DNA from 4 places in the Paenibacillus sp. ALJ109b genome. Region 3 is predicted to be linked to each of the others. Evidence: riboswitches for the same ligand, from Rfam matches in the RefSeq annotation. Region 3 holds a riboswitch; each other region holds the start of a gene.
The links. Region 3 has a riboswitch for cyclic di-AMP ahead of G3352_RS22955 (C40 family peptidase). Riboswitches for the same ligand answer to the same signal wherever they lie in the genome.
Positions count from the first base shown of each region.

Region 1: linked by a shared signal. The riboswitch ahead of G3352_RS18900 (C40 family peptidase) and the one ahead of G3352_RS22955 (C40 family peptidase) in region 3 are both predicted to bind cyclic di-AMP.
Region 2: linked by a shared signal. The riboswitch ahead of G3352_RS28875 (3D domain-containing protein) and the one ahead of G3352_RS22955 (C40 family peptidase) in region 3 are both predicted to bind cyclic di-AMP.
Region 4: linked by a shared signal. The riboswitch ahead of G3352_RS11310 (HAD family hydrolase) and the one ahead of G3352_RS22955 (C40 family peptidase) in region 3 are both predicted to bind cyclic di-AMP.

Region 1 is NZ_JAAIFP010000018.1:26,567-34,483, reverse strand. It holds gene motA (flagellar motor stator protein MotA) at 1-33, opposite strand, end outside; gene G3352_RS18925 (hypothetical protein) at 268-561, shown strand; gene G3352_RS18920 (4a-hydroxytetrahydrobiopterin dehydratase) at 806-1,102, shown strand; gene rbsK (ribokinase) at 1,147-2,133, shown strand; gene G3352_RS18910 (c-type cytochrome) at 2,467-2,826, opposite strand; gene G3352_RS18905 (GNAT family N-acetyltransferase) at 2,977-3,471, opposite strand; gene G3352_RS18900 (C40 family peptidase) at 3,867-4,337, opposite strand; cyclic di-AMP (ydaO/yuaA leader) riboswitch at 4,341-4,478, opposite strand; gene G3352_RS18895 (hypothetical protein) at 4,731-5,573, opposite strand; gene G3352_RS18890 (M1 family metallopeptidase) at 5,584-7,575, opposite strand; gene G3352_RS18885 (YwhD family protein) at 7,677-7,917, shown strand, end outside.
Region 2 is NZ_JAAIFP010000037.1:11,694-19,610, forward strand. It holds gene rsmI (16S rRNA (cytidine(1402)-2'-O)-methyltransferase) at 1-625, shown strand, start outside; gene G3352_RS28860 (AbrB/MazE/SpoVT family DNA-binding domain-containing protein) at 905-1,159, opposite strand; gene G3352_RS28865 (HD domain-containing protein) at 1,478-2,758, shown strand; gene G3352_RS28870 (TatD family hydrolase) at 3,088-3,858, shown strand; cyclic di-AMP (ydaO/yuaA leader) riboswitch at 4,100-4,353, shown strand; gene G3352_RS28875 (3D domain-containing protein) at 4,627-5,811, shown strand; gene rnmV (ribonuclease M5) at 5,967-6,512, shown strand; gene rsmA (16S rRNA (adenine(1518)-N(6)/adenine(1519)-N(6))-dimethyltransferase RsmA) at 6,526-7,419, shown strand; gene yabG (sporulation peptidase YabG) at 7,479-7,917, shown strand, end outside.
Region 3 is NZ_JAAIFP010000025.1:177,809-185,725, reverse strand. It holds gene G3352_RS22980 (YkvI family membrane protein) at 1-174, opposite strand, end outside; gene G3352_RS22975 (xanthine phosphoribosyltransferase) at 380-961, shown strand; gene G3352_RS22970 (hypothetical protein) at 1,060-1,389, shown strand; gene G3352_RS22965 (hypothetical protein) at 1,514-1,732, shown strand; gene G3352_RS22960 (carboxymuconolactone decarboxylase family protein) at 1,850-2,179, shown strand; gene G3352_RS22955 (C40 family peptidase) at 2,294-2,758, opposite strand; cyclic di-AMP (ydaO/yuaA leader) riboswitch at 2,764-2,895, opposite strand; tRNA gene G3352_RS22950 (tRNA-Leu) at 3,267-3,350, shown strand; gene G3352_RS22945 (X2-like carbohydrate binding domain-containing protein) at 3,682-7,590, shown strand.
Region 4 is NZ_JAAIFP010000008.1:353,384-361,300, forward strand. It holds gene urtC (urea ABC transporter permease subunit UrtC) at 1-580, shown strand, start outside; gene urtD (urea ABC transporter ATP-binding protein UrtD) at 543-1,352, shown strand; gene urtE (urea ABC transporter ATP-binding subunit UrtE) at 1,330-2,025, shown strand; gene G3352_RS11285 (nitrogen regulation protein NR(II)) at 2,051-2,704, opposite strand; gene G3352_RS11290 (hypothetical protein) at 2,732-2,935, opposite strand; gene G3352_RS11295 (urease accessory protein UreF) at 3,208-3,909, opposite strand; tRNA gene G3352_RS11300 (tRNA-Leu) at 4,331-4,413, shown strand; partial or broken gene G3352_RS31695 (hypothetical protein) at 4,521-4,589, shown strand; gene G3352_RS11305 (glutathione peroxidase) at 4,565-5,041, opposite strand; cyclic di-AMP (ydaO/yuaA leader) riboswitch at 5,409-5,584, shown strand; gene G3352_RS11310 (HAD family hydrolase) at 5,702-6,100, shown strand; gene G3352_RS11315 (HAD-IA family hydrolase) at 6,263-6,955, shown strand; gene G3352_RS11320 (Nramp family divalent metal transporter) at 7,101-7,917, opposite strand, start outside.

The sequences.
Region 1 (7,917 bases), on a different contig from region 3:
TAAAACTAGTCCGATAATCGTTGAAATTTCCATCATACACCTCATCCATGAGATAAAATTGAATCCTTTCAAGCGGCTTTATTCGGGCTTCCGGACGAACGTTACACCGCAATCCGTTTAATGTTAGGCATCCTTTAGGGTTGCAGAAACAGTTAAAACGGTCATGTATAGTATTTATCGACCAGATGGCCTTTTTTTTTAAGGGTTATTTTCAGGTATAATAAGATCAAATCTGCTCCTTAGGGGCTAAATAGGAGTGAAAAGCCAATGGGCGTAAAGCATGGACGAGATTATGAAGGAATATTGACAGATTTGACAGAGGCTATAGGACGAATACCGGACCGCTATGTTTTCTTTGAGATGGATGAGGAAGAATGGTCACGCCTTGGTGTAACAGAGCAACTTGAAGTAGATGAGGCGCTCGCTGAAGATCTGTTCTATGCACTGGGTGAGGAGTCGGTCATTCCGGTAGGAAGTGGAGTGGTCATTCATGACAAGGATCAGCACCGAATTCATATCTTAATTGGGGAAGAAGAGCTGACTTTTGTACCGCTCATTTAGTATGCTCCCATAAGATATTTGGCATGGAAACCTGAGTTGGAGAATCTCCCTAAAGCCTTATGGTTAGTGGATCTAGCGCCATTTGCACTATTGGAATTTGAGGCTTGTCCGTGGTAAGATGATAGTCATGAAACGGGCGAACCGCAGGGCGGTGGACCTATGCGTTTGGGTTGCTATGGGTAGCACCAAAGGTTTCGGTGGCAGTTGTCTGTGATGAGCCATCATATGGGGAGGAAGATAACGTATGGTTTTTACGCAAGAGGAAGTCGAAGCTCATCTGGGAAGGCTGGAAGGCTGGGAACTGGAAGAGGGACGATGGATTGTCCGCAAGTTCGTATTTTCCAACTACATGAAAGGGATTGCATTTGTGGACGAGGTCGCAGCGATTTCGGAAGCGTTCAATCATCACCCTTTCATTACGATTGACTATACAACGGTCACACTGCGTCTCACATCATGGGATGAAGGTGGCATCACATCTGTAGATATTAAAGAAGCGCAACAATATAATGAGGCTTTTGAGAAAATGAGGTCGGAATAACCTGGATCGGTTATATCGCACTACCGGAAATGAGTGAAGCATACATGTCAGACAATAATCAGAACAAACCTCTTATTGCTGTCGTAGGCAGCCTTAATATGGATCTGGTGGTGAAGACGGATATCATTCCTGAGGAAGGCGAGACGGTGAGCGGGGAGGAACTGCACTATTTGGCCGGGGGCAAAGGCGCCAATCAGGCGGTTGCTGCTGCACGACTGGGCGGACAGACAACGATGATTGGTGCGGTAGGTTCGGATGGTTTTGGTGAACGCCTATTGCACAGTCTAACGGAAAGCGGGGCGGATGCCTCGCAAGTTCGCATTCTGGATGATACCGTTACAGGTACGGCCTCCATCTGGCTCTCCAAAGGAGATAACCGGATTATTGTCATTCCCGGAGCGAATGGGCAGGTTGTGCCTGCGATGCTGGAAGAGGCGGATACGGTAAAAAGCCTGACTGCAGCTGCAGCGGTGCTGCTGCAGCTGGAGATCCCGCTGCCTGCGGTCACCCGCGCCGCCCAACTGGCGGCTGAAGGCAGCGCATTGGTGGTGCTCAACCCGGCGCCTGCGGTGCCGGGTCTGCCCCAGGAGCTGCTGCGGTGCGTCGACGTTGTCACGCCGAACCGCAGCGAGCTCGCCGTGCTCACCGGCCGGGATGATCTCCGGCCGGAAGACGTGGATGCGGCGGTCGCAGAGCTCGCCGCATCCCTCGGGGCCGCTGTCGTCACGACGCTCGGCCCCGAGGGGGCTGTGTACGCGGCAGCGCCTGGCGGCCGCGTAAAGGCAGGGCGTGCCGGCGCGTGCCGTGCGCCCGGCTACGCCGTAAGCGCCGTCGACACGACCGGCGCTGGCGATTGCTTCAACGGCGCGCTGGCAGTAGCCCTTGCGCGCGGAGAGACGCTGGACGCGGCGGTAAGCTTCGCCATGGGCGCAGCCGCGTTGTCCGTGACGAAGCTCGGCGCCCAGTCCGGGATGCCGTCCGCACGTGAAGTGCAGGCTTTCCTTGCCGAGCAGAAGGCAAAGACCCAGTAATCTATGCATGCTTTAGCTGAATCAGAGGCGGCAGGTGTCAGTAGGCAGGATACGCTAATGCATCTAGATAGCCATAGCGTGGTGGATGTTTTCATCGGAGCATCCCTGAAATAACCAAGAGGCTCTTACTTCCCAGTACGGGAGAGTAAGAGCCTCTTCTCTGTATAACCATTGATAAAAACAGCAACCCTGTAATATAAATACGGGGCGACTACGTTGTACATCTAGCGTCAGCGTGGTTTAGAGAATGCGTAAAGAGCAGGAGGCGATTGAAGCCGCCATACGCACTACACATGCAACCCGCCACAAACTGATCGCCTGGGACGTCTTGGATTACTTCTTCTCCGCCAGCCACATCGCAATATTCGCGATTTCTTCATCTTTCAGCTTGTCTTTGAACGAAGGCATACCGCCGCTTTTACCTTTAACAATCGTGGTATAAATCTTCTCCACATCGTCCTGGCTACCAATCTTCTGCAGACTAGGGCCCATACCCCCTTGAAGCTGATCACCGTGGCAGGTAATACAGTTTGCTTTGACCAGTGCCTCAGCCTGTCCTGCATCCATTGTAACTTGCGGCATCGTCGGTTTCGCTTCTTCTGCAACTTCCTCTTTCCCTGGAAGCGTAAACATTAGTACAATAGCTAAAGCGCACGCTGCAAAAAATACCCCGCTCATGATCCATTTGTGCATCCCTTATGTCCCCTCCAGAATGAAAGATCATCTAACTTGAAACTATCCATATCATTATAACGGAACCTGTAGTGACATCATAGCATTTTGTGGTAATTTTTTGAACTAATCACATAACCGGGGACTTTCTAGGGTGATTTTAAGCTCTTTTTATCCGCGTGGACCTTCATAGACCATACAGTAAAAGGGCTTCAAACCGCTTGGTGTCTGTCGTTCGTATGTATCCTGCGTAACAAATCCGGCTTTGAGATAGACACGAATGGCCCGGCCATTCCAGGTCAGAACTTCCAGATCAATTTCGTTTGCAGGGTTCCGGCGAATCGCTTCCTGCACAATGGCCGAGACAAAAGCCGTTCCTTGACCATGACCACACAGATCGGGGTGCATGCCAAGCCCAATGCGGGTGACACCTTCAAGTGGGAAGTATTGAGCGAAGCCGCAAATTTGATGATCCTCTCCCAGCACCACCGCATATTGTTCTTTTCGTAGCTGGGGATCGCCGAATTCCACTTCAAGTGCTTTCATCTGCTCCCAGGGCAGCCAGCTATAAATATTATAAGGCGGGTCATACTGCCAATTGCAGATGAGCTCCGCATGTTCTTCTTGCATGGGCACAACGTGAAACGTCACAGGGGCTTCATCCATACAACTGCACGCTCCTCTCATTGTGAACAAGCTATAATGATTCTGATTTGTCCATATACATATGTCATTCCATATCTAAGCTTGTTTCCACTCTACAAAAGAGGCGTTCATTTGGCAAGTCCTCGTTTTTGAAAAAAAAGTGAAACAAAAGTTCCGGTAATTTCGTTTATATTATAGTGGGATGGGTAAAAACATTATAAGAGCACGGACAAAGCAACGAAAAATAGCTTTTAAAAAAAGTTAAAGTTAGGTTTGATAGCTGTCCCGAATACGTTAAAGGAAACGAAGCACAAAAAAACCGCCGGATACATTCCTGCGGAGAATGTACCAGACGGTTCTATTATGCTTCGTTACAGTAGTTTTATTGTTACAGCATGACGTTGCTCAGCTTGTCCCTAGTCGATGGCCAATGTCTCATATGCGTCCGTGCTCATAATGCGTTTAGCGCCAACATAGCGGTTAGCCCAGTAGCTTTCGCTTAATGCGCTAATTGTAACTCCTTTGGAAGAAGAAGAGTGTGCAAACTTTCCATCCCCTACAAAGATCCCTACGTGTGAGACCCCTTTGCCCGTTGTATTGAAGAATACCAGATCACCTGGTCTCATTTCCATACGGGATACTGAATCACCCATGTCGAATTGCGAACTCGATTGGCGAGCCAGATCAATACCCAGCTTGTCGAATACATAGCTTGTGAACCCAGAGCAGTCAAAGCCGCTAAGCGTTGTTCCTCCGCTTTTGTATGTAGTTCCCATTGCTGAATCAATGACTTGGTCCATTTTTGAATCTGCGAATGCGCTGCCTGCTCCAAGCGATAATGCGAATGTGATGCTGAGTACAGCTGCGGTTAATTTCTTCTTAAACAAGAGATATACCCCTTCCAATGCCTGCGAGGTTAGCTTAAGGATTCGGTTGAAGGTCCCCTATGATCCCTCTGTTGCAAGATCAATTCACCCATAACTGGTTCCCCCGCTTCCCAGGTGCTAGGAATTTGGCTATGCTAGTTATGCACCTGCGAAATCAAGAAATGACGATTAAATTTTAAGTAGTTACAAATATGAAGGTAAAGATTACAAAGTTGTTACTAAAAACTCACTGCGATTATTGTAACAGAGGTGTATCACTTTGGCAACGTTTAACAGAAAAATTAGCAAAAAAAACCTCGACCTTTGACGGGGAAAGGTCGAGGTTTGCTTGTTTAAAGGTGTTTGATGAAAACAACTTTACATATAGATGGTAACCATTTTTAACTGTGCATGTTAATCCTTGACCGAGTTGGACTGCCATAACCGGAAATGGGCGCATATCTTCCATAAGCTCAGCAAGCACCGGGCAAGTGGATACGTCTGTTGTAGTATAAGACCAGTTAAGCCCGTTAGTAACCATGAAGCTGAAGTGAAGGCGCCAAAGACCAGGAGATGTAGGCCACCCAGCAGTACGGCAATGCCAATTAGAGTGATGACCTGGCGTAGTGCAATCCATAGAGCTTGAAACGTACCACGTGCTCCGCCTTCCCCATCAGGAGCCGAGATACCAAACTGCATGTACAGCAGGACATGATGGATAACCCACCCGTATACAATCCAACCAGCAACATAGGGAATACCAGGCAGGAGCAGATGGAGGGAATGAAAACCTTCCATAAGGATGGAATAAAGTTTTGGTGCGATCCAATAAGCCGGTAGCAGCAGCAATAGGGTGCGAATAGTGTGGAGCAGAAGCATTGGTTTCCACAAATTTTTGATGCCGCGAATGAATGGAATGCGCTCTTCCGAATGATTATAATGCTGGAGCGAGTAGAGCAGCCCTGCCTGAATGAGAGGGCTAATTAGCATCCGTAGCAGCAGCATAGCCCCTAAAATCCATAAATAGCGATGGACCTCTGGATTCATTGTCAGGCCGAGTTGGCTCTCCATTTTGAATAAAATTGTACTGAGTTCCCCTGCATCAGGGTCGGGATAACGCAGGAGTAGCGGAACCACAGCTGATTGAACCATTCGATAAAGAAAGTATCCCCATACTAATTGATAGAGAAATAAGAGTGCTGCAATGAACATATGCTGACGGACGAGAAACCAGCCTTCACGTATTTTCGCTTTCACTGTATCCACCTCACCATGACAGACTTCCGAATATGGCTTCTATAAGTTTGGTTGCACTCATGCTCCAGCGGGATTTGGTTGGCTCATCCAGTCCGGCTTTCAGAAAATTGTTCATATGATGGTTCTCCAGCACAATCGTGTACAGCGGATCAGTCATGGCCCAGGAAACAGGGGAAGTATAGGTCAGTTTGTAGGTAATGCGCTCCTCGCTGCCATCCCATTCTTTCGTCATGGTTTTCCCATCTTCGAACATAATTCGAACAGGCACCTTCTTATATTCACTGCCTTTTTTCTGGACTGTAATGGATGACTCGTACAACGTTTGACCGTCTTTCAGGGTAGGATTGATTGTGATCTTCTCCACTGCAAAGTCAGCCATGCCGTCACCGTATACATATTGATTAAAATAATCGGTCCAGGAGGTACGGGTTACTTGCTCCACGACCTTTTGAAAATCAGACGAAGTAGGGTGTTTGAAACGGTATTTCTTTACATAGGTCGAGAGAATACGCTCCATCGTTTTGGCACCAACTTGTTGTTCTATCCCGAGTAATACAAGCTTGCCTCGTGTGTATACGTTGGCGGCATATTGATTCTGGGAATCGAACTTCCAGGAGTCCTGTGTCAGAGAAGCTGGAGAAGTAATGAGACCTGATTGTACAGGCAGATTCGGGATAAGTCCGTATTCCTGTTCCATCACTTTGTCTTCTGCATAGGAGGTGAACCCTTCGTCCAGCCAAGCCTCCTCAAATTCATTACTGGCGACCATGCCGTAAAAATACTGATGCCCAATCTCGTGCACAACCGTGCGTTCCAGATCGTAACCAGGTGTAGAATCATCCGCACCGAAAGCGGTGACCAAGGTAGGATATTCCATTCCCCCTGCGCCATTCCCCGATTTGGGCGGGACAACGATGGACAGTGTGGAATACGGATAAGGGCCAAACCACTTGCTATAATTGGATAACGCTGCTTTGGCGGCGTAGAAATAACGTTCCTTCAGGTCCTCATGAGCAGGGTCGAGATACAGCTTGATTCGGACGCCTGGCACATTGGGAGCAGAGAAGGGTTCTTCCGCATAAACAAAATCAGGAGAGGCTGACCAGGCAAAATCATGCACATCATCGGCATAGAACTGATATACTTTTTCGCCGTTCTTCACAACAGCTTGCTGGGTTGGGAAACCGGTAGCAGCTACTTTGTATGTTTCCGGTACCCGAATACGCACACTATAGATACCGAAATCAGCATAAAACTCTGAATTGCCGTGATACTGATGCAGATTCCAGCCTTCGGTCGTCCGACCTCGTGTGCCTACTGGCTCATATACGCTAAGTTTAGGGAACCATTGACCTGCCATAACAAAATTATCTGCCGTTCCCATGCGGGCAAAAATTTTCGGTAGCTTGACCTCAAATCGGGTGTGAAGCGTTATGCTTTCACTGCCTTTAACGGGTTTGGGCAGCCGTACCTTAATGAGGGTAGTATCTTTCATGTTTCCGTCATCCGGTTGCACATATTGCATCCGATGCAAGAGAGAAAGTCCGTCCTCTGTTTTCATTTCTGTAATATGCATAGAACCATAACCGTTCGTGGGCATGACATCACCGCGAAGTTTCCCCCCGGATTCTTTCATAAAAGTGGTGTCAGCAGAAGAGAAGGCATTGGGATACATGTGAAAATAAAGCTCGCTGACGGTTTTCTTACCTGGATGTGTCCAGGTTATCGTCTGAGTCCCTTGCAGTACATTCCCGTCTACCAGCTTCACATCCATGTGATATTCCACTACGCGGTTGCTGAACACTTCAGCTGTAGGTGTCTGTATACTTTCCGGAGATGTTTGGGTTTTGACGGGTGCCGTAGGCTTGCCCGATTCCGGGGCGAGCGCAGGCAAGTCAGAATGAATGGAACGTGTGGAACCCAGACCAAGCCATATCCCTCCGGCAACTACACACAGGGCTATAATTGCGGTGAGCCAGCTCTTGGCGCGTCGTGGAATCATCGTTAAATACCTCCCGTTGACAAGCATCTACAGCATGTATATGTTTGCATTGGAGCGATTATTAGTTAAAATATTTGTATCAACCCTTGGAGGCTATAAACATGGACCAAAACGAGCAAAACGGCAAAAAACAGATTGCCTTGAATATCGTTAGTGCAAAGAGCAAACACAAAGGCTTCGGTGCAGGTTCCATAGATCTGAACAACCTGTCTCCAGTTATTATTGATAACGGAGAAGCCAAGATCGATATTGGTGCGATGCATGCAAAGAGCAAAGTGGAGCGCAACATCAAGTTCTCAACCAACCGTGAGGACGTACCCAATGGACGCCAGGTATGGCTGG
Region 2 (7,917 bases), on a different contig from region 3:
TATAATAGAAGGAAAAAATTTGGCACTCGTCAGTGATGCCGGTCTGCCGGCCATTTCGGACCCTGGTTCCGATCTTGTAAAACTTGCGCTTGAAGCTGGAATTACGGTCATTCCCATCCCTGGAGCCAATGCCGCGTTATCAGCTCTGATCGTATCCGGTTTACCGACGGAGCGTTTCACATTCGGCGGTTTTTTGCCGCGGGAGAAAAAAGACATGCGAAAAGTGATGGAATCTTTTAATGAGTCCAACGGTACGTTGTTATTTTATGAGTCCCCTCACCGTATTCGCAAAACGTTAGCCTATCTCGAAGAGATTTTGGGTGATCGCTCGATCGTACTGGCACGTGAGCTGACGAAACGTCATGAGGAGTTCGCAAGAGGCAGTATCCAAGAATGCATAGAATGGCTTGAGGAACATCCGCCCCTTGGAGAATATTGTTTGCTTGTAGAAGGTATCAGGGAAGAGGAGCGTAAGGCGGAGCGGGAAGCCTGGTGGCAGCTGCTGTCTTTGGAGGATCATGTGAGCCATTATGAGAATGAAGGACTTAGTCGAAAAGATGCGATGAAGAAAACGGCAACAGATCGGGGTTTGACGAAACGAGATGTATATAACGCGTTAATCTAATAACGAATCAATAAATAGAGAACATACACTTAAAGGAACCTTAGGTCCAACCTTAATGGAATATGAAAACGAGTAGAGCGGAGAAAAAAATATATTACGAACGTCACCGCTCTTCTTTTTGGAGTTGTATAGACTCGTAGCTCTATTTTTGGGGTAATGAAAACCAATAATAAAGCAAAAAAATACCTTCCAGCGGTGGGGTTCACACCGGGAAGGCGATCAAGGAATATAAAAAGGTTAGAAATAACAATTTAATAAGACTATTATAGCGGATATTTCTTATTTTGTCACAGGTGCAGGGATTTCGGAAATACATTCGTTACAAACAATTTTACCTTTGAAATAAGTAACGTTCTCTGCATTGCCACAGAAGATACAAGCTGGTTCGTATTTTTTCAACATGATGCGCTCGCCGTCAACATAGATCTCAAGAGCATCTTTTTCACCAATACCGAGCGTACGGCGCAATTCGATTGGAATAACTACCCGTCCCAGTTCATCCACTTTTCTTACAATACCTGTTGATTTCATCATTATAATCAGTGCTCCTCTCAGCTAACGATCATTGTCATTATTCGACATTATTTTATGTTTTATGATACTCATCATACCAACGATTCCCAAAACAGTCAACCTTAAAATTAGCTTAAAATAAAGGCTGTTTTTGATAAGATTACGAGTGGTAAGGGATTGGAAGCCATTTTTCGTATTTAAACATCAATGTCAGCTTTGTCGATTTGGAAAACGACAAAACTACCTTATTCGACAAGATTCGTCAAAGCGTGTCGAATCCTTGGTGGTATTATACTGAAAAGCGACAAATACAAACGATATTTAAAGGAGTGAATAGACATGGAACAGCGTTTAACGGAAGAAAAGGTGTTTAAAGATCCGGTACATAATTATATCCATGTGCAAGATCCGATTATATGGCAGTTGATTAACACGCCCGAGTTTCAACGTTTACGCCGAATCCGTCAGTTGGGAACATCGTTTCTTACTTTCCATGGTGCAGAGCACAGCCGCTTCTCACATTCCTTGGGCGTTTACGAAATTACGCGTAAGATTATTTCCCAATTCGAAAGAAGTCACTATTCAGATTGGCCAAAGGAGGAAAAGACGGTAGCCCTTTGCGCAGCATTGCTCCATGATCTTGGACATGGGCCATTCTCTCACTCTATAGAAGAAGCTTTCAATATGAATCATGAGGATTGGACTTGTCGGATCATTACAGGTGATACCGAAGTAGGGGCGATCTTAAGACGGTATGCTCCTGATTTTCCCGAGAAGGTGGCTTCTGTTATTCAAAAAACGTATGAGCAACCTATTGTTGTTAATTTGGTTACCAGTCCGCTCGATGCGGACCGCATGGATTACTTGCTTCGGGATGCCTACTTTACAGGTGTAAATTATGGGACGATTGACCTTGACCGTATCCTGCGTATGCTTCGTCCATATCACGGACGAATTGTGGTCAAGGAGTCTGGCATGCACGCCGTGGAGGATTACTTGATGTCCAGGTACCAGATGTACTGGCAAATTTACTTTCATCCGGTTACCCGGAGTTCGGAAATTATATTGCGGCAAATATTTAAGCGGGCAAAAAGTCTCATACAGCAAGGTTTTCAATTCCGCTTCATGATTGATCCACTGCCCCAGTTATTCAATGGAGATTTATCAGTGGAAGAATATTTGCAACTGGACGAAGCTTTGATTCAGACGGCATTTATGCAGTGGCGCAAAGAGGACGATACTGTTCTAAGTGAGTTATGCGAACGATTTATAGATCGCAAATTATATAAGTATGTAGAGATTGAACAGATCGACGTAAACATGATTGAAGAGATTCGGGAAGCCTTCACTGTAGCCGGTCTCAATCCCGAGTATGATCTAGAAATTGATTTTCCAACGGATAATCCGTATGATGTGTTTCGTCCGGATGAATCCACGGACAAGCAGATTTTGCTGCTTGATCGGCAAGACAAGTTACATGAGTTGTCAGAGGTGTCCGACATTGTCCGTTCAATCAGTGGTCTTCATCGCGGAAAACATCATTTGTATTATCCGCAGAATAAGGTGGATGCGATTGTTCATGAATTACCGTCCCATATTCGCCCCTATTTCTCACATTAAATGATGTGCAATGCTGTTCAAGAATCATGATGCAAAAAAGCTTTCGAAAAGAGCTATTTTTCATGATACAGTAATCTGCTTTAATGGAGAGTACATGTAGATCGACATAATTTTGTAATCTGAGCAATTAGAATACAACCCAAGTTGCTAAAAATAACACATATAGATATGAAGGAACTTGTTCGTTCTACATGTTGTGTTCAATAAACTAATGGAATGAAATATAAAAAAACATGATCCAATTTAGTAATATTTATGTTCTGGTTAAGATGTACAGGATAGATTAAAAAGAGATAGTCGTTTATTCGACATGAAGGGAGAAATACAGCATGATGTTGTTCGACACACACACACACCTGGATGCACCACAATTCGACGAGGACCGCGAGGAAATGATTCAGCGTGCCGTGGATGCAGGCGTTGGTCGCATGATTAACGTGGGCTTTAATCGGGAGACCATTCCGTCCACGATGAAGCTGGCTGAAACCTATGATTTTATCTATGCTGCGGTAGGTTGGCACCCAGTGGATGCAATCACGATGCAGGAGGGTGATCTGGAATGGATTGCATCTTTATGCAAGCATGAAAAAGTGGTAGCCATTGGTGAAATTGGTCTAGACTATTACTGGGACACTTCACCGAAAGAGGTTCAACATCGCGTATTACGACAACAGATTGGTCTTGCCCGTGAGTTAAATATGCCAATTGTCATTCACAACCGGGATGCGCATGAGGATATTGTAAAGATTCTGCGTGAAGAGAAGGCCGGGGAAGTAGGCGGTGTTATGCATTCCTTCTCTGGCAGCTGGGAAACAGCGAAGATGTGCCTGGATTTGGGCTTTCATCTTTCCTTCGGAGGGCCAATCACGTTCAAAAATGCGAAGCAGCCCAAAGAGGTTCTTGAGAAGGTTCCTATGGACCGATTTTTCATCGAAACGGACGCCCCTTATTTGACACCGCACCCTTATCGTGGAAAACGAAATGAGACAGCGCATGTACGTCTGGTTGCAGAAGCAGCTGCGGAAATTAAAGGCATTTCGGTAGAGGAAATTGCAGCAATAACGACCAAAAATGCCATGGAACGATTTGGGATTCGTTAAAATATCGAGCAAAACAGGTGAAAAAGTGAGTTAGGCGGAGTTAATTTGCTTTTTGATCCAAATAAATCAAGAATATTACAATATTTTAACCAAATATTTAGAAAAACGTACTTGAACAACGCTTTACAACATGCATAGAAACAGGATATCATCTTTTCAGTGAATTGTTGTGCGGAAAATTGGACAGATGTTCGGGGGATGAACAAAGGGACACTTTCCGATGAAACAACATTACTTTCATGAATCAGTCTCGCTGAGTCTCCGTTAACGGAGAGCGGGGGAACCAATAGGGCTTAAACATCGGTGTTTGCAGCCGATGCGCAACATGCGCTGACCCAAAAGCAGCGTATGAATCTGCGAAGCCGTATTTGATTTCTTCTTTGGGTCTCGGGGTGAATTCAAGGGCGTCCGCCATGAGCGGATGACCGGAGATAGGGCGGCTCTCTTTCGCCCGAACCCGACAGCTAACCTCGCAAGCGGAAAAAGAGAGGCAACCTCGTGCATGAATTTCCGATATTCAGAATCATTCGGAAGCCACGAAAGAGTTCCTCTTAAACTCTTTCTTTGGCTTTTTTGTTTTTGAATAAAAGAAATACTGTCATCATACGGTAAGTATTCAGGAGGATGACATCATGTTGCGAAGATTGATTCATGGTGCAGAACCGGATTATGTTGGTCCGATCTGTGTTCTGTAGAAAATTTGGTATAGTCGCGTCAAAGACATCATGCATTACTTTAGACGGCGAGGCTATGAAGGAGGACGGAGAAGTGGGCACATTCCAACCAGAAGAGACCCATGAGTCACGATCATCCAGTAAGTCTTTCGCGTTGCGGTGGAAGCATGAGAACATGCGTCAAATGGCATTGATCGCGATTTTCTCAATTGCGCTTACAATCATGATCTTGTTAGTCGTTTACGGTCAGGCCGGGAAACAAATTTCACTGGTTATTGATGGCAAGGCTCAAGCGGTAGAGACTCGTACAGGAATGCTTCAGGAAATGCTGGAGGAGCAGTCAATCACAGTCAGCCCTCACGATCAGGTATCCATGCCCTTGAATGGGGCGATTACAGATGGAGACCGCATCGTTATTGAGCGGGCCGTTCCAGTTAAGATTACGGCAGACGGAGACACCAAGACTCTGTATACAACCGATTCATCGGTAAAAGATGCGATTAAAAAATCAGGTATTCAGATTGCAAGTGAAGACAAAGTGTATCCGGCGCTTGGAACCACTATCGAAGCGGATATGAAAATTCGTGTAGTGCGGGTAACAAAGCGTACGGTGGAAGTGGAACAGCCGATTGCTTATAAAGTGATCAAAACGGCTGACCCTAGCTTGTACAAAGGCGACAATCGTGTCATTGTGAGCGGTAAAGAAGGCACGCTTGTACAGCATATTGAAAAGGTGTTCCAGGATGGAGAATTGGTTTCCAAAAAAATGGTGGGTAAATCGGTCGCAACGAATCGCGTTGATAAAGTGATCGCCGTTGGTACCAAAGCCAAACCTGTTGTGAAAGAGCCAGTGATTCAGACGGTATCAGCGCAGACTTCCACGACAAAAACAGCAACAACCACGAACTCGAAGAAAACCGCTGCCTCGGGCAGCAAAGTAATTACCGTCTCAGGAAGTTCTTTTAAATATTCTAAAGTGTTAAAAAATGTATCCATGACGGCATACTCTTCTGAAGAGCCCGGTATCGGCACAAAAACAGCATCAGGTACTCGGGTCACCGAGGGACGTACCATTGCAGTTGATCCCAAAGTCATTCCAATTGGCTGGTGGGTGTATATCGAGGGCCTTGGCTTCCGTCGTGCGGAAGACACAGGTGGTGCCATTAAAGGCAACAAAATTGATGTGTATTATGATAGTGTGAAGCATGCCCTGAACTTCGGACGGAAGAAAGGCAAGACGGTATATGTGATTGGTCCGGTGAAGCCGGAAGCGAACTAAAATCGTTTTACTTTGAAATGGGAATGCTATAAAATATAAGCATGAATGATTCATGCGGAATATGCGGCGGAGGGGTCTGAATTCAGTCTCCCCCGCCGTTTGGCAGAGAAGAGGATATTCCTCTTCTTTTTGCGTTAGAAAGGAAGAAATGGAACATGATAAAAGAAGTGATCGTGGTAGAAGGTCGTGATGACACCGTAGCCATTCGACGTGCGGTTCAGGCAGATACGATCGAGACTGGTGGATCTGCCATCAACCAGCGCATTCTAAAGCGGATTGCACTTGCTCAAGAGAGACGTGGTGTCATCGTACTGACAGATCCGGATCATGCTGGTGAACGTATTCGTAAGATCATCGCCAATAAAGTACCTGGTTGCAAGCATGCTTTCATTCCGGAGGCAGATGCTACGCGCAAGGGCGACATCGGAGTGGAGAACGCCTCACCGGAGGCGATTCGTCATGCACTGGCTCGTGTACACACGTCATATGAAGGCGCCCCAAGTCTGATCGATTGGGAGGATCTGATTGCGGCGGGACTGATTGTGCACCCACAGGCTGCTGCACGTCGTATGGAGATGGGCAATCTGCTGGGTATAGGTTATTGCAACGGCAAGCAGTTCCACAAGCGGTTGAGTGTATTCCAGATTACCCGGGAAGAATTCTCCGAAGCATTATCGCAAATTGAACGTGAAGGATTGTGAGCGTATGAAAGGCATGGAAGGAACCGTAGAGATTGCAACACCCAAACGAACCAAAGAAATTATTCAAAGACACGGATTTTCATTCAAGAAGAGCCTGGGTCAGAACTTTCTGATCGATCAAAATATACTTAACAAAATTGTAAATGCAGCTGATCTGGACGAGTCCAAGGGCGCACTGGAGATCGGACCAGGTATTGGCGCACTCACAGAACGCCTGGCTCGTGTAGCTGGTCCTGTTACGGCTGTAGAGATTGATCAGAGATTGATCCCGATTCTGGGTGAAGTGATGCAGCCTTATCCGAATGTTCGTGTGCATCACGGGGACGTGCTGAAGCTGGATCTAGCCGAGCTGTTCCGCACTGATTTTGGAACGGTAGATAAAGTGAGTGTTGTTGCCAATCTGCCTTACTATGTAACGACACCAATCATGATGAAGCTGCTCGAAGAGAAGCTGCCTGTAGACAGCATTGTAGTCATGATCCAGAAGGAAGTGGCCGAACGCATGGCTGCTTCACCGGGATCAAAGGACTATGGCAGTCTGAGCATTGCGGTTCAGTACTACAGTATGCCGGAATTGGTCTGTATTGTTCCGCCCACGGTTTTCATTCCGCAGCCTAATGTGGAATCGGCAGTAATCAAGTTAAAGGTGCGTGAGCAACCACCGGTTGAAGTTCCCGACGAGGCACATTTCTTCGAAGTGGTACAGGCTTCCTTCGCGCAGCGTAGAAAAACAATCTCAAATAATTTGAAAGCTCGTTTCTTCACAAAGGAGAACAGAGAACAGGCTGATCAGCTGTTGGAGCAGGCCGGTATTCAACCTTCAAGACGGGGAGAAACATTGAGCCTGCAGGAGTATGCAACACTCTGTACCGTAATGTGGGAAGCTGGAGTACGTGCAGCTCTGTAAAATTCGGATGAACCAATCCGGGTTTTTGCCCATACGATGGGGTAGAGGTGATTATGTTGATGAATATCGGAGACTTGGTCGTTCGAAAGTCATACGGTGGAGATGTGACTTTTCGGGTGCAAGGCCTCCAGTCGGACGGTGCCATCATTAAAGGGACCGAGTTCCGGCTGTTAGCCGATTCCCCTGTGGACGATTTGATACAGGTTCCTTATGAACCGCAGAGTGCGAAGACGAGGCAGGCTCACGTGAAGGCACATCAAACGCTCTCACGCCTGCAGCAGAATCGAATGGAACAGGCTGAGCGCAATCGTGAAGGTTTGGTTCAGGAATGGTCTGTTCAACAAGAGCCTGCTTATTTTGAGATGCCTGGCAAAGTACTGCACTTGGATGGCGATCCTAATTATCTAAAAAAAAGCATGAACCTTTATGAGCAGCTTCGTGTTCCCGCAGAGGGGCAATATGTACATGAGTCTGCCATGGCCGACACTTTATATCGTC
Region 3 (7,917 bases):
CATTTTTGTACCTAACCAGACAAAGAGCATGGTCGATAAGCCAATGGTAATAGTGGCCCATTTGCCATACTGGGTAAAGAACTGCAATATCTCTTGCCCTGTTGCAAAGCCGGCTCCTACTACCGTTCCAATGTATGTAAATGCGATCTGCAGCACCCGAAATGCCTGTTTCATGCGTTTCCCCTCTCAGGCCCCTGAATAGTTTGGACATGTGGGTGCCATGGTACAAGGTATGCTTGACCCGTCAAAGTCATGACAATTGAAGTTTGGCAAAGGGTCATTTAACATGCTCTGAACAAGAGCAAAGGCAATTTCGCTTGAACTGAGAGCCTGATCTATGATACTTTTACGTCATAGGATAGGCTTGGGAGGTCAAATTATGGAAGTATTGAAACAACGAATTTTACAAGAAGGCGTAGTCATGTCAGATCAGGTGCTGAAGCTGGATGGTCTGCTGAATCACCAGATTGACCCTGCATTGACGATGGAAATGGGACGGGAATTTGCCGCTCGTTTTCGTGAAAGTGGGGTAACTCGGGTCATTACAGTGGAGTCTTCCGGGATTCCGGTCGCTTTTGCTGCCGCACATGAACTGGGTGTTCCGCTGGTATTTGCCCGTCGCAAAAAAACACTTTTGGCTGACCCCGATGCCTACTGTGAAAGAGTACCTTCTTTTACCAAAGGGATTGTAACGGATATTATGGTGTCCCGTGAATATATTCATGAGAATGACCGCATTTTGTTTATTGACGATATCATTGCGAATGGCGATGCCGCTCGTGGTGTCATTAAAATTATCGAACGTTCGGGTGCAGAACTGGTTGGATTCGGTGTTGTGGTCGAAAAATGTTTTCAGGCCGGAGCGCGCACCATTCGTGAGCAGGGCATCCCGGTTGAAGCGTTGGTGCGCATTCGTTCATTGAACGATGGTACCGTGCAATTTGACGATAACGAATTGTGACTTTTTAAAGGAAAAAGTGCCTATTTTTATAACAATGCCTTTGCATGACCGCTGATTTCATTTATAATGGGGTTATGTTAGGGAGAGGAGGCAACACCATGGGTAACCAACCGGCAACAGAACAATTTTTTATTGATAAGCTGGCGGAATCGAAAGTACATTTTGAGCGTGCCCTGGATTGTAAACATACGGAATTCGATGACCTTTATCCCTATATGATTGAACATCCTCAATTTTTCTGGTACAAACGCTACGTTGCCTGGTCAGAATTGCTGACGATTGTAGGCTTGTGCGAAGAGTTGTCCTTCTCTTGGAAAGAACAATTTACACCGCATCAAGTGGAGTACCTTGAAGAACGTGTGATGTCCGCCAAAGTGCTTGATTTTTGGTTTGAGAAGAACGACAGCAAAGAGCACGCGCAGCGGTAACTTTCAGTCGGGACATATTTTCGAATGACATGACAGTCCAATACAGTCACGTGAGACCTAAATGACTTTTCATTTAGGTCTCTTTTTGTAAATAATTTTTTTTGGGAAAGTAGGCGCCATGAATATGATCAGTGATGCAGAATTGGATGCACTGCGTTTATCGGGTGAGAAAGTAAGGGTAGTACGGGACGAGATTCAGTCTAATGATGTGACAGGCATTGTAGTGGCTTGGGACGGGGAGCAGGTGCTCATTCGCCGTCAGAATCGTCGTGTGGTTAAGCTTGATCGGAATTATCAGTATCAGTTGTTCAGCGAACCACGTAAGAGCCCGCTCGAAGAATAGGACAGGCGTTTTTAGGTTCATTTACCATGGATGTTTTGGCATAATTACACCTCTCGGGAGAAAAGATAGGTACAGTGAGAGCTTGTAACATATCAGCCGAGAGGATGTGCGGTAACCATGACATTGATGAATGATAAGGTCCATGCCTATAAAGATCAGATTGGTGAATTAAGCGACGTGCTGCCAGCTGTGGTGAAGTCTTATCATGAGTTCACTGGAGAGTGCTTTCAGGCAGGGGCGATTGATGCCAAGACCAAACAGCTGATTGCGCTGGGCATTGGACTGTTTGCAAACAATGAGGTATGTACGTTTTACCACGTGGAAGAAGCGCGTGCCAAAGGAGCGACCGATCAGGAGATTATGGAGACGGTTGCTGTGGCTGGAGCTGTTGGCGGAGGCCATGCGTTGTCTCAGGGTGCAATGAGAGTACAGAAGGCTTTACATTAAAAGCTTTGGTTAAGACTGATTATGACCTTGCGTATCTCTAGAATCAATATCAATGTAGACAAAGATAGACGAAGAAAAGGCTCCGGTTATAACCGAAGCCTTTTCTTGTTTAACTTATATTTTGCCCAGCATTTTGTTATACATAAACTGTCCTGTTACCCGGCGTGCTGTTACGTAACGATCATTGAAGTAAGGATTAGATAATTGTGTGATGCTAACGCCCTTGCTGCTTGAAGCATGAGCGAACTGTCCGCCCCCGATATATACACCTGTATGTGAAATACCATTACCCATCGTATTAAAGAATACCAGGTCACCCGTACGCAGATTAGCTTTGGATACAGGAGTTCCGGCCTTAGCTTGTTGCTGGGAAGTACGTGGTAATTCAATGCTATATTTGTTGAAAATATATCTCATAAATCCAGAGCAATCAAATCCGGCCATTGTTGTGCCGCCCCATTTATAAGGTATGCCAGTCATGTTGTTAACGACGGTGTTAATACTGCTTGCCTCTGTGCTTGCTGCACCGGATGTAAATAGTACTGCTGCTCCAAAAATGGAGATGATAAGCTTTTTCAAAATTTTTGTTCTCCCTTCGATGCCTACGGAGTTAGCTAAGGGTTCGGTAGAAGGTTCCCTATATTTCCTATGTATAAGAATAATTCACCCAAAATGGTTCCCCCGTTTTCAAACATGAAACTCGGCAAATGAATAATTAAGTTTTTGTAACCTTTTGAAACTATATTGCATAAATGCGAAAATGTCAAACCGTTCTTGAACACTTCTTATCATCTCAATGTTAACGGAATTATCGCTATTTATGTAGAAATAACTCGAATGTTGGGTTCTAACAGATGACAAAAAAGTAACTACTGTTTCAAATGCAGGATTCCAGCTTCCTAAAACTTGAAAGAAGAGGTGGGTATGTATTACAGTGCATGTTGATAGTATTGGTTTTGCATGAAATGATGGAGGAATATAGCTTTACACATTAGAAGGGGAATTATTTTTTTGTTGACACTAATTACCTGCACATGATATATTATTTCTTGTCGCCGCGATATAATTTCTCGGAGATACAATATACGCGGTCGTGGCGGAATTGGCAGACGCGCACGGTTCAGGTCCGTGTGGGCTAACCCCCGTGGAGGTTCGAGTCCTCTCGACCGCATCATATGTAATACGAAGAAAGGTTCCTAGAATGGCATTACTGCCACTCTAGGAACCTTTTTTCTTTGTTTACGAATTAGAGTGATTGCTCATCCTGGTTGTCTTCAACCCATTCCCTTAATTTGAGCAAAGATGAAGTTTTTATTTGTTTATTTATCCATTAATGGAAATATGTTTGTTCTGCGACGGTTTGCCCCTATATTTCAGGCTAATTGTACGTAAAATACCGAATTGTACCTATCCTGGAAATCCACCATACACTATTCTCTTCTCGTATGGAAGCGCTATCAACAGGAATTTGATTGACCAAATTCAGAGGGGGTAGGGATAATTTGAAACGAATCGGAAAAAGGATGGCAATGTGTTTCATGGTGTTCATGATTGCGGCAGTGCAGTTCGGAATTATGGGAACGACAGGTAATGTGGCACAAGCAGCAGATAAGAGCCTGGCCCAAAAGCCGTATATGGGTTGGAGCAGTTACAGCATGCAGGTATATGACGGGGCGGGTAACTGGACATCTGCTGAGAGTATTAAGAAGCAATCGGATGCGATGCGTGAGAAGCTGCAAGCCCATGGATATGAATACATTAATATTGATGCTGGCTGGAACGGTGACGAAGATGAATACGGCCGTCCTATTCCGAGTACTGTTCTTTATCCAAATGGATTTCAGGAGGTCATCGATTATGTCCATAATAACGGACAGAAGATCGGAATCTATCTGATTCCTGGATTATCAATCACAGCCTATGATAAAAACCTTGAGGTTTATGGGACGGGCGGGGCATGTCGTATGCAAGATATTGCAGTAAAACCGCTCGTTGTTATGGATGCTTGGGATTCGTACACGTACAAAATTGATTTTTCGAACCCTTGCTCACAGAAGTACATTGACTCCATCGCGGATCTTCTTGGCGAGTGGGGTATCAACTTTGTCAAATTCGATAGTGTGACGCCAGGATCGGGAATTAATAACCTGAGCCGGGATGCACGCGGTGATGTGGAGGCATGGTCCAAAGCCCTGGACAGGAATAACATCTGGTTTGAGCTTTCCTGGGCGCTTGATCACAATTACGTGGACTTCTGGAAAAAGTATGCAAACGGCTGGAGGATCGACTGGGATGTTGAAGCCTACGATAGCAGTAAGGGCTTAACGGAGTGGTCGAGTATTTCACGCTTATTTCCCATAGCGGCCCTCTGGTGGCGGGATGCAGGTCCCGGAGGCTGGAACGACTTCGATTCACTGAATGTCGGGAATGGCTCGATGGATGGTCTGACCAAGGTTGAGCGGCAAACCGCCACGACCTTCTGGTCTATCTCTTCAGCACCGCTTTATACAGGTAATGATTTAACAAGGCTGGACAGCTATGGATTGGAATTGCTTACTAATGACGAAGTCATTGCCGTCAATCAGGCCGGACGTCCAGGCCATCCGGTTTCCATGGAGACCCAGCAGCAGGTTTGGTACGCTAATAACGGAGATGGTACTTACAGTGTAGCCTTGTTCAATTTGGGCGACCAGAGTGCGGAGGTTAAAGTCAAATGGAGCGATCTTGGCCTCAACGGTCCTGCTTCGGTCCGCGACCTGTGGAGTCGTTCCGAACTGGGAACCTTTAATAAGGAATTCAGTGGCGGCGTGCTGGAACCCCATGCTTCTCGAATGCTTAAAGTAACAGCGTTGAAAGGCACATCAGCCGTCAATGACGATGATACAGGCATGCGTTATAGCGGGGATTGGCAGCGCAACGGGGGCAAGGAGCAGACAGATGGGAGACAGGATCTGAGCATAGCGATTAAGGAATCCTCTGGTACTGGTCCAGCGAATAGCAGTCAAGAGGGTACCTTGGACGCTGAAGCTGACAATGCTGCAAATTCAATTTCCGTGGAAGATGCCGCCACTGTTACCAATGAGGTCTACATTAATGATGATGATAGCAGTATTAAATACACGGGCTCATGGAACTCCAATACCGGCAGAAGTTACGGTGATTACAATGGCGATGTGCATTTTACTGAAAAAGACGGCGATTATTTTGAGTATAGTTTCACGGGCACTCGCATTGAACTGCTGACGGAGAAGGATAAAGACCAAGGAGACATGATTGTCACCCTCGATAATGGAGCACCTGAAACTGTAAACGCCTATACCAGTGGAGAAAGGGAAGTCCAGCAGGTTTTGTACAGCAAACTTGATTTGGACAACGGCCCACATACCTTGAAGGTGGTCAAGGGCTCGGGCCAGTATATGTTGCTGGATGCGCTTAGAGTAACCATGGAAATTCCTCCTGGAGGGCAGAACAGCACCATTAGTCCGACCTCTGCAAACTTTGACAAGGAGACGGAACAACAGAAGGATGTCACCGTGAGGCTGTCCTTGAACGGCAATACGCTGACCGGCGTTGAAAATGACGGGGTGCTCCTCAGTGAAGACGACTACACGGTGGTCAATGACAAGCTGACTATCAGGAAGCAGTACCTCACGCAGCTGCCTATAGGGACAACGAGTCTAAACGTAATCTTTAGCGCGGGTGATCCGCAGTCTTTGGCAATAAGGATCAGCGATACTACGGGCATTCGATTTATAATGATCAATAACGACGATCCGGCAATCAAGTACAACGGCTCCTGGTCACGAAGCACTGGCAGAGGTTTGGGTGACTATAAGGACGATGTGCAGTATACCGAAAAAAACGATGATTCTTTTGAATACACCTTCAAGGGAACGGGGATCCAGTTATTTACGGAGGTTGACCAGTCACAGGGAGACATGGATATCTATGTTGACGACCAATTCAAGGAAACAGTCAGCGCCCATCGTAACGGTCGGTTGGCACAGCAGAACCTGTACAGCATTTCGGGGCTGCCGGATGGGCAGCACACGCTCAAGGCAGTGAAGAAATCGGGGGAATACATGCTGCTCGATATGCTCAAAGTTGAGCTTCCGAATCTAATTAATCCGGTAACCACGGATTTCGACAAGTCAGCTTCCGCTCAGACGGACATTGATGTGACGCTGCTGCAACAGGCGGAAAGCTTCAGTGGTATTACTAACGGATCATTTGATCTGGTTCCGGGGTCCGATTATACAGTTGCAGGGAACCGAGTTACACTGAAAAAATCGTATCTTGCTGCCCAGCCTGTGGGAACGTTAAATCTCAGTTTTTCCTTCGGCGGTGATTATCTCAATGACGTACATTCTACGACGGCGGATGGAGCTTTCTTCGAATATACCTTCAAGGGTACCGGAATAAGCTTGATTACACCTATGGGACCGGAGCAAGGGGAAGTCGATATCTATGTCGATGGACAGCTGAAACAAACCGTGAACGCATACAGTCCGAGTCGCCAAATAATGCAGGAGATTTACAGCATCTCAGGACTGGTGAAAGGTCAGCATACACTCAAAGTTGTGAAAAAATCTGGTGATCTTATGCTGGCCGATCAACTGAAATTTACTGTGCCTACTGGAAACGGAAACGGTGAACCAACGAATCCGTCCAATCCGTCGAATCCAGGCGGTCCATCCAATCCAGGCGGACCATCGACTCCAGTCGTCCAGCCTTCAGACACTTCTGTGCCAGCGCCAACTCCTGAATCTGGAACTACAGACGGGACAATAGGAACAGAGGGTGGTCAAGATATTCTGTACAAGGCGTATATTCAAGGATATCCGGGCGGTTTGTTCAAGCCAGATAACAAACTCACCCGTGCAGAGATGGCAACCATACTCACATTGGTATCTGAGAAAGAAGCCACAGGATCTGCTGTTGCATTCAGTGACGTTAAAACTGAATATTGGGGAGCCGACGCCATTGCTAAGGTAAGCAAGATGGGGCTGATGAATGGTTACAAGGATGGCACGTTTAAGCCAAATCAGCCGTTGACTCGTGCGGAGATGGCCAGCCTTGTGGTCCTTCTCGGTCTGGCTTCCGATACTTCAGGCGATGGATTCTCGGATATCGGTGGCCACTGGGCCAAGGAAGCCATTTTGAAAGCGCAAAGCGCAGGCATTCTGAAAGGTTATAGTGATGGAACTTTTCGACCGAATGCCTTACTGACAAGAGCGGAAGCCGTTGTAGCAATCAACAGAGCTTTGGGCAGAGCACCGCTCACGAACGTTTCGCGGGCGCAGTGGAAGGATGTTCCTTCCACACATTGGGCCTTTGGTGATGTTGAAGCAGCATCGGTCGATCAGATTGTAAATCCCCGGACAGAGGGGGAAGAACCAAAGAAGAAATGATGTGAACTAGGATTGGGGGCCATCTCGGCCCCTTTTTTCTGAATGATAAGAAGGTATGGAAAAGGAGGGTTACTGTACACAAAAACAGGTTTTTGGAGTCGCGTATCATCTCAAACCAAAGAACTTCGGAAATGTTAAAAAAAGCAATGATAATCTTCTTTTTATCGTTGCCTTTTATTCATTCCCGAATGAAACATGATTGAAGAATGAGATAAAACAATTGACTAACCCGGAAAATATTATTATCTTTGATAACGCTACCAATACCTCAAGGAGGGGGAGGAGGGTTACCCATTAAATATTCCAATGTTTTTCGTAAATTTTTAA
Region 4 (7,917 bases), on a different contig from region 3:
AACGGGATATAACGCGATCTTTGGTTTTACCCTTCATTCGGCAGGGACAACGATTGCTCTTTACTATATAACGCTTGCTGTTCTGGTGCTCGCCTATCTGCTTTGTCGCCGGGTTGTAAACAGCAGGTTTGGTCAGGTTCTTGAAGCTGCCCGGGATGGGGAGAATCGGGTTCGTTTTCTTGGCTATGACCCGGCAGGCTTCAAAACACTGGCCTTCGCCCTTTCCGGAGCGCTTGCGGGAATCGCTGGTATGTTATTTGTACTCCAGGTAGGGATCATCTCACCTTCCATGATGGGGATCGTGCCATCGATTGAAATGGTGTTATGGGTTGCCTTGGGTGGTCGTGGAACGCTGATTGGTGCGGTAATCGGAGCTGTGGTGCTGAACGCAGCCAAAACGGGCATCAGTGAAGCTTATCCAGAAGGTTGGTTGTTTGTCATTGGTGGGCTATTTGTAACAGTGGTCTTGTTCATGCCGAATGGGCTTGTGGGTGTATACCGTCATGTGGTGCGCTTGCTGAAACGGAGAGGAGAGGTTGTGCATGTTCCAGTCAGTCAGGAAAAACCAAAAGTCTACTGACGTTCCGGTAGTCTTGGTCGCTGAGGAAATTACGGTGGCGTTTGGCGGTTTTGTTGCGGTCAAAGGCATGAATCTGAAGCTGCATGAACATGATCTACATTTTCTGATCGGTCCCAATGGTGCGGGGAAAACAACGATGCTGGATGTGATTTGCGGCAAAACTAAGCCCTTGTCCGGTACAGTGAAGATGGCGGATGGTACGGATCTGACACGTCTGAAGGAGCATCAGATTGTTCGAAAAGGGGTAGGGCGCAAGTTCCAGGCTCCGTCCATCTTTGCTGGTCTGACCGTGCAGGAGAACCTGATGCTGGCTGCGGAGAATCGTCGTTCTCCTTTACAGGCTCTGGGTATTCAACGGTATTCAAAAATAAGTCCAGCCATGGAGCGGATTACGCTCCAGATTGGTCTGCAGAACCGTGTGGATGCACGTGCAGGGGCGCTATCACATGGGGAAAAGCAGTGGCTTGAGATTGGTATGTTGCTCCTGCAGGAACCCCGTGTATTGCTGCTGGATGAACCGGCAGCGGGAATGACGGACGAGGAAACACACAAGACGGGCCGACTGCTGCAAGAGATTGCGCGAGAAAGGTCTGTTGTGGTAGTGGAGCATGATATGGAGTTTGTTCGTGAGTATGCAGCCAAAGTGACGGTGATGCATGAAGGCAAGCTTCTAAAGGAAGGTACGATGGCGGAAGTGCAGGAAGATCCGAGAGTGGCTGAAGTGTACCTGGGCAAAAGGAGGGATGACCATGCTGTCGCTGCAACGAATTGAGTCCGGTTATGGGGAAAGCAATGTGCTGCGCGGTGTGAATCTGGATGTTGAGCCAGGTCAGGTGGTATGCCTGATGGGGCGTAATGGTGTAGGGAAAACCACCTTGATGAAGACGTTGATGGGGCTTCTTAAAACGCGCAAAGGAAGTATTCAGTGGAAAGGTAAGGAATTATCCACCCACGATCCGGCCAAACGGGCCAGGTCGGGGATTGGATATGTGCCGCAGGGGCGAGAAATCTTCCCTCAGCTAACAGTAAAGGAAAATCTGCTGCTGGGTCTGGAGACAAGTGCAGAGGGTGTAAAGACGTTCCCAGAGGATGTGCTGGCGATGTTTCCAGTGCTTGCCACGATGTATGGTCGACAGGGTGGTGATCTAAGTGGCGGGCAGCAACAGCAGTTGGCATTTGCCCGCGCGCTGGCTTCCCGGCCGGGATTATTGCTTCTAGATGAGCCGACAGAAGGCATCCAGCCTTCCATTGTAGAGGATATCCGGCAGGTCATTTTGCAAATTAAGGCAAAGGGTGAAATCTCCATCTTGCTGGTGGAGCAAAGTATTGATTTTGTACGCGGTGCTGCAGATTATATCTATGTAATGGACAAAGGGGCAATTGCACTACAAGGAACACCGCGAGAGCTGGATATGTCGCAGTTTGAGCACCATCTGTCTGTGTAGCTAGGATTCTTGGTGTAGGGTGAGTTCAGGAACGCTTGTCCAGAATGTTGGAGTACTTCGGATATAGTCTTCGGATGCAATCCGGGCAGATATCATGGGTAAATTCGGCATGAGTGTGTTTCTCCAAATAACTCTCAATAGAGTTCCAGCTGTCCTGTTCATCCTTGATCTGTTTGCAGACAGCGCAGATGGGAAGCAGTCCACGCAAAGTACGCACTTCAGACAGAGCCTTCTTCAATTGGCGTTCTGTCTGTTTCTGTTCGGTAACATCCGTGTGTGCAATCAATGCGAGATCAGACTGCAGGGATGGGTCGGCCTGAATTAATGGAGTGAGTTCCAGACGAAACCACCGCTGTTCGTTGTGGACAGTTTGGACGGAGATGTCGTATGTATAACTGTCTTTAAAAGGTGCAGTGATACTTTTTAACTCCTGAACAATCTTCTCATTCTTTGTATTCTCCTCGCGTAATGTCCACCCCTCTACAAGGTGAAGGTAATGAGGCAATTCAGGTGTTGTTCTGGAGGGGCCTGTTACGCTTGGCTTGGGAAGCAGCTGCCCGAGTCCATTTTGCCAAGCGGTGTTGCAGCTTCGAATGATCCAGTTGTGGTCGACGATGATAAGCTGGTGCTGCATGGACTGGAACGATAATCTCTCCAGATCGGATATTAAGTATCTCATGAAATGAGCTCCTCCTTGGCAGAAATCTTATCTTAAATCATCTGGAATTTCCAAAATGTCAGCGACCTGGTTCCTAAACCGGGTTGCTTTGCGTGTGCCGTGAATGAGATTGGACAGACGGTATGGCGGAATGCCATACTGTTCACAAAATGTCTTTTGGTCGACCTGGAGTTCGGTTAGTCGTCGTTTAATGGCCCATCCGAAAGGAGTCACAGGTTTCTTTTTGTTCAAAAGGGTTCACCCCTCGTTGGAATGTAGTGTTCAGCTGGTTATTCTTGGTGTAAAATATATAGATATGCGAGCTGTATGTTTTATTATATACGTATTTGCGTCATCTAACAATTAAAAAAGACGGAAATAAGTGTATTTTAAGATGTTAAATGGCGTAAATACGTTAAATAGACAAAATAATTGACATAAAAAACACGCCAGCAAGGAGGTTGCGGCGTGTTTTTTATATTTTTACAGTGTGAGGAGGCGGGTTATGAAGGGAAGGGGGTAGATTAGGCTCTGTAGGCGTGAAGCCCTGCTCCAAGCATGTGAAAGCTTGGGAACAACGTTTTCATGGACATTGAGGTTGGTTGTACCGGTCCATCGGCAGCGGAGGCGCTGACAGTATGCCATTCATGCTCCAGATCTGCGGCCAGTCGAACCAGCAGGTCCTGGATTGTATCGGTATGAAGAGGAATCACTTTGGAGGCTTCGGTTATGCAGGCACTCATGGCTGAATGCAGATAACCAAGGACCGCCTCCTCGACAGGGATTTCGAGGTGGTGGTTAATCCAGGCGTGAACGGTAGAGAGGCAACCGACGGATTCATACCTAGCCAGGGTTTGTTCGAGATGGCTAAAATCAATCCAGGGGTGGAGTGCATGAGCCAGCTTAATCAGTCGTTTGCCCATTGTGGAGGCGTGTTCTCTAAGATTGACTGGTGTCCGCTGGACATGGACGAGCTTGTCGATGAGGGCTGTACGCCATGCGTCATTATGATCTGCGGCAGTATATATGCCTTTAATCGCCATGCCTTCCAGACGCACGATGCTGGGGTGCAATTGGCAGCGCATGAATGATTCGAGATCTTCGGCGTTACGAATGGTACCTTCAGCGATATGGGTATCCATTCCGAAGGAATGGGTGAAGCCTCCAACCTGGATAGAGGAATCAAGCAGTTTGACGTAATCGAGCAGCTTATTCCCACGGTTCACGATCTTTCGCCTCCTACGTTCGTTAAATGTTATGTTAAATAACATCTATACTCCTTTTTGGTTCGTTTTATGTTCGTAAATCCGAATTATATGATATATATATTCACATAAATATCCGCTTTTTGTCAATAGTTTCTTGGTTTTTTAAATATTAAATCTATCTAATGTTATTTTATATAACTTTATGAGTTACGTTATACTAAGGGGATGTGAAGGATGGTAATGCAAATAAAGTAGAATGATCGGCCTAATCGGGTATACAAACGAGATCAAATTTAATCATATGCACTTCGTAGGAGAAAATGACGAGATTATACGATTTATGGAAGGGAAAGCGCAGTTAAAATGATATTTATAAAAATGCTTTACTTTTAAACATGAACCGGGTATAATCAATTCTGTTGCCGATTATTTACGACATGCGGTCGTGGTGGAATGGCAGACACGCTATCTTGAGGGGGTAGTGGGTGTATACCCGTGGAGGTTCGAGTCCTCTCGACCGCATCATAAGAACGATTAGGAAGAAGCTTCCCGTAAGGGGAGCTTCTTTTTTTATGTGTTTTTTTTACAGTAAAGATGAGTCCAGAAAAAAAGGTCACCCGTTTCCCTGAATGCATGCTCATTCTGTCTTCAGGGGTCGGATGGCCTTCAGTTGTTATTTAAGCAATTCTTTGATGTCTGCTTCAATTTTATCAGGTGTTGTTTTGGGAGCATACCGTTTCAGAACACGTCCGTTCTGATCCACAAGGAATTTGGTGAAGTTCCATTTGATGGCTTTGGAGCCGAGTACACCCGGTGCTTCTTTGGTAAGATGCTGGAATAGAGGGTGAGCGCTTGAACCATTCACATCGATTTTCTCGAACATCGGGAAGCTGACACCATAGTTCATCTGACAGAACTCGGCAATATCATCAGAAGAGCCTTTTTCCTGTGCAAACTGGTTGCTTGGAAAACCAAGAACTTCAAATGGGGAATCTTTAAACTTATCCTGAAGCTCCTGCAGACCTTTGAATTGAGGTGTGAGGCCGCATTGGCTTGCTGTATTCACGATAAGCAGTACTTTGTCACGATAGTTGGACATTTCAACTTCCTGTCCGCGAAGGGTGTTTACTTTGTAGTCGTAGACTGACATGAAAATCGCCTCCATTTCATTTTCTTCTTTCTTCTATTATATTGATTACAATTAAATATTGCAAAATTAATATTGCTTTTTTAACTCAATTTGAAGCTGTCGTGTATGATCTGTGACTGATTTAATACCTAATTTTCGCTAAAGAGAGAATTAGAGAGCTTTGATGAGATGGGTAGAGAATGGATGCGTTGTAAGCGCTATTATTGATGAGAAATGGCAAAAATCCGTCGATTCGGTGATCTGCGCAGACTTTACACCAATATGGCACGGGTGTATGATTCATATCGTAATTCCAATTTAAATTAAATTTTACATGAAAAACGAAACAAACGATAATATCGCTCTGATTAATGATTATAAAAGAACGATGTTTTAATCGCTGAGTTTCCATTCATTCATGGGTGGGAAACGGGGGAACCAACAGGATGAACTGTCCAGGACAGTAGGCATCCATGGGGTGAATTTTCCGGTGACAGCCGGAAATAGGGCGACTCTCGCGCCCGAATCCGTCAGCTAACCTCGTAAGCGTTAAAGGGAGAGGCAACAAGCCGTACGCTGGTTCATAGTGTCTTTTTGCTATGGATTATTGAAGAAGCGTCCGGGAGGCCTTGGTCCCCCACGCTTCTTTTTTGTTGTCTTTTCACGCCAAGGGAGGAACGAATGATGGATAAAGAGATGATCTTAGTGACTGCTCCAAATGAAGCAGGACGCAAATTTATCAAATTGCTGATGTACAAAAAAATGCCGTTTGCCGTTCTGACCAACAGTGCAGGGGAAGAGCGCAGGCTCCGGAGAATCGGTGTGGAGCATGTCATTCGCATGAACACGGCTGCAGCTCAGAAATGGTTTTTGCCGCAAGGCAGTGTCGGCAATGTTTTTATTTTTGAAAATAGCCTAAACCTGACCTGTCGATATTTGCAGATCTGCCGCTCCTGGACATCCAAGTCCTTGTGTGTCATTACGGAACAAAGCCACCCCAAAGGGATCTATCGGGGAATGGGAGCAGACCGTATTGTATATTCCTTGAATGGGGAAGTTGGTTTTCTGCTTAACGGCTAGTGGCTAGTACTATTCCTGTGATTGATCCAGTCTCAGCTGCCTGTTATAATTGAAATCATAAATAAACGGAATCTTGAGGAGACTCATGCATGATGGTGGGTCTTCTTTTTTATGGTTTGGGAAATAGGGATAATTTCCTGTGGCTAACGAGGAGGAATAGGCGTGCCGGATGTACGTGGAATACAATGGTTGTTCTTTGATGTGGGGGATACGCTCGTGGACGAATGGGAGCCGGTAGATGATATTATCGGTCAGTTTGTTCGTGAAGCTTGTGCGCTTGGTTATCAGGTGGAGATGCAGACGGTGCGAGATATATTTGCCACCTCCTACCGAAATTACGAGCAATGGCCGATGAAATTGGCTATTCGTACCCTTATCAGCGATGAGGGTCACCGGGAACAGATACAGGAGAAGCTAAAGTTCCGCAAAGAGCTTGAGCGCCCCTTCGCGTCAGCCGACGCTGTTCTACAGACGTTGTCGCAACACTATAAGATTGGTATCATTGCCAATCAGAGCCCGGGGACGGAAAATCGGCTTGATAGCTACGGCTTGCGCAAGTATGTGGATGTGCTGGCCTGTTCGGCTGAAGAAGGAGTGTCCAAGCCTGATCCTGAATTGTATGCTGTAGCATTGAAACAGGCGGGATGTAAACCCGAGGAAGCGGTCATGATCGGCGACAGGATTGATAATGATATTATTCCGGCTAAGAAGCTGGGCATGCATACGATCCGGATTTTGCAGGGTTATGGCAGGTTCCAGCCGGAGCTTGCGGATGCAGAGCGTCCAGACTGGACTGTTGAATCACTGGAGGAACTTCTTCCATTGTTAATGGTAACTCAAAATTCAGACAACTAAATAAGAGCAAGCAGCATTTAAGATCTAATCGGTATGGATTAGGCTGCTGCTCAAACATATAAAAGGCTGATCGTCTCAAGGTATACGTTACTTGAGTTGATCAGCCTTTTTGAGTTAGACAAAATATTGCGTAGTTCCGTTTAACCTAGAATAACAGAATGGTTTGGATAATCAAATACACATTCAGAACAACGATAACTCCAGCAATGATCCAGGAGATGATTTTGAGCCATAGCTTGTTGGCAAAGGCCCCCATGCTTTTTTTGTCACTCGTAAACATCACCAGTGGAATGACAGCAAAGGGTAGCTGTAGCGACAGCACAACCTGGCTCAGAATCAGTAGTTCCTCTGTTCCGTGCTCTCCGGCAATGGCTGTTACGATGACGGCCGGAATGATTGCAATCAGACGTGTAACCAGTCGACGAAGCCACGCTGGGATACGAATGTTCAGGAAGCCTTCCATTACAATCTGTCCGGACAACGTGCCGGTGAGTGTTGAGTTCTGACCGGAAGCCAGCAAGGCTACACCGAACAGGATGCTGGCGATGGTAGTACCCAGCAGAGGTGTCAGCAGATGGTATGCATCTGTAATTTCCGCGACCTGAGTCATACCTGCACTATGGAACACGGCAGCAGACACAATCAGGATGGCTGCATTGATGAACAGAGCTAGCGTTAAAGCGATGGTTGAATCCATGGTGGAATACAGAATCGCTTCTTTTTTCCCTTTTGGCGTTTGTTCAATCTGACGGGTCTGCACAATGGAAGAATGCAGATACAGATTATGGGGCATGACGGTTGCACCGATAATCCCGATGGCGATGTAGAGCATAGCTGGATTTTGCAAAATCTCGACATTCGGTACGAAACCATGCATGACGCCACCCATATCCGGTTTGGCGAGAAACAGGTCAATCCCGAAGCAGAGGGCAATGGTAGCCATCAGCACGATAACGAGCGAT